DNA from 2 places in the Oceanobacillus iheyensis HTE831 genome. Region 2 is predicted to be linked to the other one. Evidence: a T-box and tRNA genes for the amino acid it is inferred to sense, from the RefSeq annotation. Region 2 holds a T-box; the other holds one or more tRNA genes.
The links. A T-box is a leader RNA that pairs with one kind of tRNA and senses whether it is charged. The one in region 2 lies ahead of ileS (isoleucine--tRNA ligase), so its partner is inferred to be a tRNA-Ile.

Region 1 (4,217 bases), 1.3 Mb from region 2:
TAACTCGTGGAAACGCGAGCTAATACCGGATAACACTTTTTATCTCCTGATGAGAAGTTGAAAGGCGGCTTTTGCTGTCACTTACAGATGGGCCTGCGGCGCATTAGCTAGTTGGTAAGGTAACGGCTTACCAAGGCGACGATGCGTAGCCGACCTGAGAGGGTGATCGGCCACACTGGGACTGAGACACGGCCCAGACTCCTACGGGAGGCAGCAGTAGGGAATCTTCCGCAATGGACGAAAGTCTGACGGAGCAACGCCGCGTGAGTGATGAAGGTTTTCGGATCGTAAAACTCTGTTGTTAGGGAAGAACAAGTACTATAGTAACTGATAGTACCTTGACGGTACCTAACCAGAAAGCCACGGCTAACTACGTGCCAGCAGCCGCGGTAATACGTAGGTGGCAAGCGTTGTCCGGAATTATTGGGCGTAAAGCGCTCGCAGGCGGTTCTTTAAGTCTGATGTGAAATCTTACGGCTCAACCGTAAACGTGCATTGGAAACTGGGGAACTTGAGTGCAGAAGAGGAGAGTGGAATTCCACGTGTAGCGGTGAAATGCGTAGAGATGTGGAGGAACACCAGTGGCGAAGGCGACTCTCTGGTCTGTAACTGACGCTGAGGAGCGAAAGCGTGGGGAGCGAACAGGATTAGATACCCTGGTAGTCCACGCCGTAAACGATGAGTGCTAGGTGTTAGGGGGTTTCCGCCCCTTAGTGCTGAAGTTAACGCATTAAGCACTCCGCCTGGGGAGTACGGCCGCAAGGCTGAAACTCAAAAGAATTGACGGGGGCCCGCACAAGCGGTGGAGCATGTGGTTTAATTCGAAGCAACGCGAAGAACCTTACCAGGTCTTGACATCCTCTGAACACTCTAGAGATAGAGTTTTCCCTTCGGGGACAGAGTGACAGGTGGTGCATGGTTGTCGTCAGCTCGTGTCGTGAGATGTTGGGTTAAGTCCCGCAACGAGCGCAACCCTTGATCTTAGTTGCCAGCATTAAGTTGGGCACTCTAAGGTGACTGCCGGTGACAAACCGGAGGAAGGTGGGGATGACGTCAAATCATCATGCCCCTTATGACCTGGGCTACACACGTGCTACAATGGATGGAACAAAGGGAAGCGAACCCGCGAGGTCAAGCAAATCCCACAAAACCATTCTCAGTTCGGATTGTAGGCTGCAACTCGCCTACATGAAGCCGGAATCGCTAGTAATCGCGGATCAGCATGCCGCGGTGAATACGTTCCCGGGCCTTGTACACACCGCCCGTCACACCACGAGAGTTGGTAACACCCGAAGTCGGTGAGGTAACCGTAAGGAGCCAGCCGCCGAAGGTGGGACTAATGATTGGGGTGAAGTCGTAACAAGGTAGCCGTATCGGAAGGTGCGGCTGGATCACCTCCTTTCTAAGGATATATATAGGAAGTGCAGGCGCCTTGCTTATCGACGTACAGATTGGAGAACTCCAGACGAGATAAAGGAAACACGAATGTGATTCGATGTTGACTTATCGTAGGATGGAATTCGAAATTTGCTAGTCGATAGGCGCCGGAACTAGACTATTAACGGAATCGTACTTGGTTGTTTGGTTCAGTTTTGAGAGAGCAATTCTCTTTAAATATTATAAGTGAGATGGGCCTGTAGCTCAGCTGGTTAGAGCGCACGCCTGATAAGCGTGAGGTCGGTGGTTCGAGTCCACTCAGGCCCACCATCTAATACAATAGATATATGGGGCCTTAGCTCAGCTGGGAGAGCGCCTGCCTTGCACGCAGGAGGTCAGCGGTTCGATCCCGCTAGGCTCCATTTTTGTACCTTGAAAACTAAATAAGAGTAACAACGACATCAAAAAAACAGAAGGCTGAAGCAACTATTTTTAATAGGAGCTGAAGCTGGATTGAAACAAGGCTATTAAATTAGCACGCTTATTTACTGAAACAACTTAGTTAAGTGAATAAGGGCGCACGGTGGATGCCTTGGCACTAGGAGCTGACGAAGGACGGGACTAACACCGATATGCCTCGGGGAGTTGTAAGTAAACTTTGATCCGGGGATTTCCGAATGGGGAAACCCACTGTTCGTAATGGAGCAGTACCTATACCTCAATACATAGGGTATAGGGAGCAGACCCGGGGAACTGAAACATCTCAGTACCTGGAGGAAGAGAAAGAAACCTCGATTTCCTGAGTAGCGGCGAGCGAAACGGAAAGAGCCCAAACCAGAAAGCTTGCTTTCTGGGGTTGTAGGACACTCCTTTGGAGTTACAAAGAAATTCTTTAAATGAATCGATCTGGAAAGGTCAGCCAAAGAAGGTAACAGCCCTGTAATTGAAAAGGAATTTCCTCCGGAGTGTATCCTGAGTACGGCGGAACACGTGGAATTCCGTCGGAATCCGGGAGGACCATCTCCCAAGGCTAAATACTCCCTAGTGACCGATAGTGAACCAGTACCGTGAGGGAAAGGTGAAAAGCACCCCGGAAGGGGAGTGAAATAGAACCTGAAACCGTGTGCCTACAAGTAGTCGAAGCCCGTTAATGGGTGACGGCGTACCTTTTGTAGAATGGACCGGCGAGTTACGATCCCATGCAAGGTTAAGTGGAAGACACGGAGCCGCAGCGAAAGCGAGTCTGAATAGGGCGAATATAGTATGTGGTCGTAGACCCGAAACCGTGTGATCTACCCATGTCCAGGGTGAAGGTCAGGTAACACTGACTGGAGGCCCGAACCCACGTATGTTGAAAAATGCGGGGATGAGGTGTGGGTAGGGGTGAAATGCCAATCGAACACGGAGATAGCTGGTTCTCTCCGAAATAGCTTTAGGGCTAGCCTCAAGATGATGAGTACTGGAGGTAGAGCACTGATTGGACTAGGGGCCCCTACCGGGTTACCGAATTCAGTCAAACTCCGAATGCCAGTTACTTAAACTTGGGAGTCAGACTATGGGTGATAAGGTTCATAGTCGAAAGGGAAACAGCCCAGACCGCCAGCTAAGGTCCCAAAGTATACGTTAAGTGGAAAAGGATGTGGAGTTGCCCAGACAACCAGGATGTTGGCTTAGAAGCAGCCACCATTTAAAGAGTGCGTAATAGCTCACTGGTCGAGTGACTCTGCGCCGAAAATGTACCGGGGCTAAACGTATCACCGAAGCTGCGGATTGTTCTTACGAACAATGGTAGGAGAGCGTTCTAAGTGCTGCGAAGTCAGACCGTGAGGACTGGTGGAGCGCTTAGAAGTGAGAATGCCGGTATGAGTAGCGAAAAAAGAGTGAGAATCTCTTTCACCGAATGCCTAAGGTTTCCTGAGGAAGGCTCGTCCTCTCAGGGTTAGTCGGGACCTAAGCCGAGGCCGATAGGCGTAGGCGATGGACAACAGGTAGATATTCCTGTACCACCTCATGATTGTTTGAGCGATGGGGGGACGCAGTAGGATAAGGAATGCGCACCGATGGACGTGTGCGCCCAAGCAGTGAGAAAGTCAGATAGGCAAATCCGTCTGGCAATTTCAAGCTGTGATGGGGAGGGAAATTGAGTACCGAAGTTCCGGATTTCACACTGCCAAGAAAAGCCTCTAGTTAGATCATAGGTGCCCGTACCGCAAACCGACACAGGTAGGCGAGGAGAGAATCCTAAGGTGAGCGGGAGAACTCTCGTTAAGGAACTCGGCAAAATGACCCCGTAACTTCGGGAGAAGGGGTGCTCCTTCATAGGAGGAGCCGCAGTGAATAGGCCCAAGCGACTGTTTAGCAAAAACACAGGTCTCTGCGAAGCCGAAAGGCGAAGTATAGGGGCTGACACCTGCCCGGTGCTGGAAGGTTAAGGGGACGAGTTAGCTCTTTGGAGCGAAGCTTTGAACCGAAGCCCCAGTAAACGGCGGCCGTAACTATAACGGTCCTAAGGTAGCGAAATTCCTTGTCGGGTAAGTTCCGACCCGCACGAAAGGTGCAACGACTTGGGCACTGTCTCAACGAGAGACCCGGTGAAATTATACTATGCGTGAAGATGCGCATTACCCGCGACAGGACGGAAAGACCCCGTGGAGCTTTACTGTAGCCTGATATTGAATGTTTGTGCAGCTTGTACAGGATAGGTGGGAGCCTTTGAAGCGTGAGCGCTAGCTTACGTGGAGGCACCCGTGGGATACCACCCTCGCTGTATGAACATTCTAACCCAGGACCGTGATCCGGTTCGGAGACAGTGTCAGGCGGGCAGTTTGACTGGGGCGGTC
Region 2 (4,217 bases):
TGCTATAGAAGAGGGAGCTACACATGTACGTATTGGATCGAAACTCGTTGGATAGAATTTTTAAGTAGAGAGGTGAAGGAGATGAGTTTTAAAAATAAATTAAAAGATTATTTTATGGGTGACGAATATGAGTATGAATATGTAGACGAGGATAATCAATCTGAAGAACCAACACAAAAAGAAGCTAAAGTGAATCCCAAAAATGTGGTTAATTTATCAAGCGTTCAGCAAAGTAATTCTCGCGTTGTGTTAATTGAACCACGTAATTATAATGAAGCACAAGAGATAGCTGACAATATAGTTAATCGCCGTGCAGTTATTATTAATCTGCAGCGAGTAGATCATCAACAAGCAAAACGAATTGTTGATTTCTTAAGTGGTACTGTATATGCTGTCAAAGGTGATATCCAGAAACTAGGAGCAGAAACATTTTTGTGCACACCAGATAATGTAGAGGTATCAGGTACAATCACTGAAATGTTGTACGAACAGGAAGAATATGACAAAGGATGGTAACAGCGTATGATGCAAATTTTGAATCTTATTAGTATGGGGATCACAATATATAGCTTTGCTTTATTTATTTATATTATGATGTCCTGGATCCCAGGAGCAAGAGAATCTTCATTTGGAGAACTGCTAACGAAAATTTGTGAACCTTATCTAGAAATATTCCGTAGGTTCATTCCCCCACTAGGTATGATTGATTTATCTCCAATCGTTGCAATTATAGTACTTAATCTTGCACGTCAAGGAATTTTTGAGTTTTTCCGAATGTTCATTTATTAAGGAAAGGAATTATAATGGAAGTTTATCAACATTTTCGTAAAGAAGAACAGCCTTTTATTGATCAAGTTTTTTCTTGGAAAGAGCAAGTAGAACGTTCTTTTATCCCAAAGCTAACGGATTTTCTTGACCCTCGTGAGCAAGAAATAGTCACTTCGTTGATTGGAGAACATAATGAGGAACTTCAGGTAAGAGGTTTTGGTGGAAGTAACAAGAGTGAACGAAGTAGAATGATTTTAGCTCCAAAGTATGAAGAGATTACAGAAGATATGTTTCAAATTCAACTACTCGAAGCAAATTTCCAACCAAAATTTGTAATGATAGAACATCCAGATGTAATGGGAGCTTTTTTATCACAAGGAATTAAGCGAAAAAAACTCGGTGATATTATAATTGAGGATGGTAAGATACAGATTATAGCCGCTTCAGAAATTTCCCCATTTGTACAAATGAATTTAACATCGATTAGAAAATCATCTGTACACTTTGAACAAAAGGACCTGCAATTACTCATTAAAAAAAATGAAACATGGATTGAACGTGATAAGACCGTATCTTCTCTTCGTTTAGATACAGTTATTAAAGAGATTTATCCACTATCACGAAAAGAAGCAACTGTTTTTATTCAAAAAGGATTAGTGAAAGTGAACTATAAGTTAGTCGATGACAATAAATTTCAGTTGCAAGAAAAAGACATGATTTCGATTCGAGGTCATGGTAGAAGTAAGCTTACATCTATAAGAGGAAAATCAAAAAAAGATAAAGTGAAAATAACAATTGCTACACTCAAATAATGGTATAATTAATGCAGGAATTATTGTTTATTTGTCGAATTAATGTGTAATAAGGATTTTTAAGTATTTATATCGCTAAGGAGGTGACGATGGTGGCATTATCACCATTGGACATTCATAATAAAGAGTTTGCAAAAGGATTTCGCGGATATGATGAAGACGATGTAAATGAATTTTTAGATCAAATTATCAAAGATTATGAGTTAGTTATTCGTGAAAAGAAAGAGGCAGAAGAAGAAGTTAGACAATTACGTGAGCGTTTAGGCCATTTTACTAATATTGAAGAAACATTAAATAAATCTATTCTCGTAGCACAAGAAACAGCAGAAGAAGTAAAAGGAAATGCTTCAAAAGAATCGAAACTAATTATTAAAGAAGCAGAAAAAAATGCTGATCGTATTGTGAATGAGGCACTTAGCAAGGCGCGTAAAATTTCTTTAGATGTGGAAGAGCTGAAAAAGCAAGCGAAAGTATTCCGTACACGTATGCGTATGTTAGTACAAGCACAATTAGAAATGTTAGGTACGGATGATTGGGAAGAGTTATTTGATACTGAAATCGATGAAGAATTAGAGCTTCTAGAACAGCAGTCTTAATGACGTGATGTTCATTTTTAAAATTACATATCATTCTATGAACTATATGGAAATATGAATAGGTAAAAGCAATGATAGAGACAGTATAAAAGTAGAACCGATCTAGCGAATTGAGGATGGTGTGAGCTCAGTGCGGAAAGCTTTTAGAAAATCACTCTTGAGTTTTCATTACGAAACAAGTAGTAATGGACGGTTCATCTCCGTTATCGATCTTAAAGTGAATGTAATGGATCAACATTAGATTTATAAGGGTGGTACCGCGAGTCTTCTCGTCCCTTTTGGGATTAGAAGGCTTTTTTTGTTATAAATAGGAGGTTTTATTGTAATGGATTACAAACAAACATTATTAATGCCAAAAACTGCATTTCCGATGCGTGGAAATCTACCGAACAAAGAACCAGAACGACAAAAAAAGTGGGAAGAAACGAATCAGTACGCAAAGACATTAGAACGTACAAAAGGTAGACCGTTATTTGTTTTACATGACGGACCCCCTTATGCTAATGGAGATATCCATATAGGCCATGCATTAAATAAGGTGTTAAAAGACTTTATTGTCCGCTATAAGTCCATGACAGGTTATCATGCGCCATATATTCCAGGATGGGATACACATGGATTGCCAATTGAGACAGCTTTAACGAAGAAGAAAAAAATAAAACGTAAAGAAATGGATATAGCTGCTTTTCGTAAGTTATGTGAAGAATATGCACTAGGGCAAATTAATAATCAACGTGAACAGTTCAAACAATTAGGAGTTCGCGGTGATTGGGACAACCCGTATATTACACTCACGAAAGATTATGAGGCATCACAAATTAAGGTCTTTGGAGATATGGCAAGAAAAGGATATATCTACAAAGGATTAAAGCCAGTTTATTGGTCTCCTTCATCTGAGTCTGCATTGGCAGAAGCGGAGATTGAATATCAAGATAAGCGGTCACCATCGATTTATGTAGCTTTTGAAGTAAAAGGTGGACAAGCATTATTATCGGGTGGAGAGAAATTTATTATTTGGACTACGACACCGTGGACATTGCCTGCAAATCTAGGAATTAGTCTACATGCTGATTTGACATATATTGTTGTCCAGGTAGGAGAGGAAAAGTATATAATTGCTGAGGCTCTGTTCGATGATGTAAGTGAATCACTTGGTTGGGAGAATCCTCAGGTGTTACAAAGCTTTAAAGGTAAAGAAGCAGAGGGTATAGAAGCACAACATCCATTTTACGATCGTACTTCACTAGTAATGTTAGGAGAACATGTTACAACCGATGCTGGTACAGGCTGTGTTCATACTGCACCTGGGCATGGGGAAGATGACTTTTATGTCTCCCGTAGTTATGGAATAGATGCTTTCTGTCCAGTAGATGAGAAAGGTGTGTTTACTCAGGAGGCCCCTGGATTTGAAGGCTTGTTTTATGATGAAGCTAATAAAATAATCACGGAGAAATTGGATGCAAGTGGTGCTTTGCTCAAGTTAGAATTTATTACGCACTCCTATCCACATGATTGGCGAACGAAGAAACCAACTATTTTCCGAGCAACATCGCAGTGGTTTGCCTCGATTAAAGATTTCCGTGTAGATATTCTAGAGGAAATTAAACAAGTAAATTGGTATCCTCATTGGGGCGAAACAAGATTATATAATATGGTACGAGATAGAGAAGATTGGTGTATCTCTAGACAACGTGCCTGGGGTGTTCCAATTCCAGTATTTTATGGAGAAGATGGCACACCAATTATTACTGATGAAACGATTAATCACGTCTCAGAATTATTCCGTGAACATGGATCAAATATTTGGTTTGAAAAAGAAGCGAAAGAATTATTACCAGAAGGATTTACTTCTGAGCATAGTCCCAATGGGAATTTTGCGAAAGAAACAGATATTATGGATGTTTGGTTCGATTCTGGATCTTCACATGAAGGTGTGTTACTTAACAGACAAAACCATCAACGTCCGGCTAATGTATATCTCGAAGGTAGTGACCAGTATCGTGGTTGGTTTAACTCTTCTTTATCTACTTCGGTTGCAGTA

Region 1: it has a tRNA-Ile gene. The T-box ahead of ileS (isoleucine--tRNA ligase) is inferred to sense a tRNA for this amino acid. The anticodon was not compared.

Annotation. Positions count from the first base shown of each region.
Region 1 covers NC_004193.1:214,537-218,753, forward strand. The annotation lists rRNA gene OB_RS01165 (16S ribosomal RNA) at 1-1,402, shown strand, start outside; tRNA gene OB_RS01170 (tRNA-Ile) at 1,631-1,707, shown strand; tRNA gene OB_RS01175 (tRNA-Ala) at 1,727-1,799, shown strand; rRNA gene OB_RS01180 (23S ribosomal RNA) at 1,938-4,217, shown strand, end outside.
Region 2 covers NC_004193.1:1,520,026-1,524,242, forward strand. The annotation lists gene OB_RS07675 (YggS family pyridoxal phosphate-dependent enzyme) at 1-55, shown strand, start outside; gene OB_RS07680 (cell division protein SepF) at 82-516, shown strand; gene OB_RS07685 (YggT family protein) at 523-789, shown strand; gene OB_RS07690 (RNA-binding protein) at 804-1,580, shown strand; gene OB_RS07695 (DivIVA domain-containing protein) at 1,673-2,176, shown strand; T-box leader at 2,239-2,456, shown strand; gene ileS (isoleucine--tRNA ligase) at 2,502-4,217, shown strand, end outside.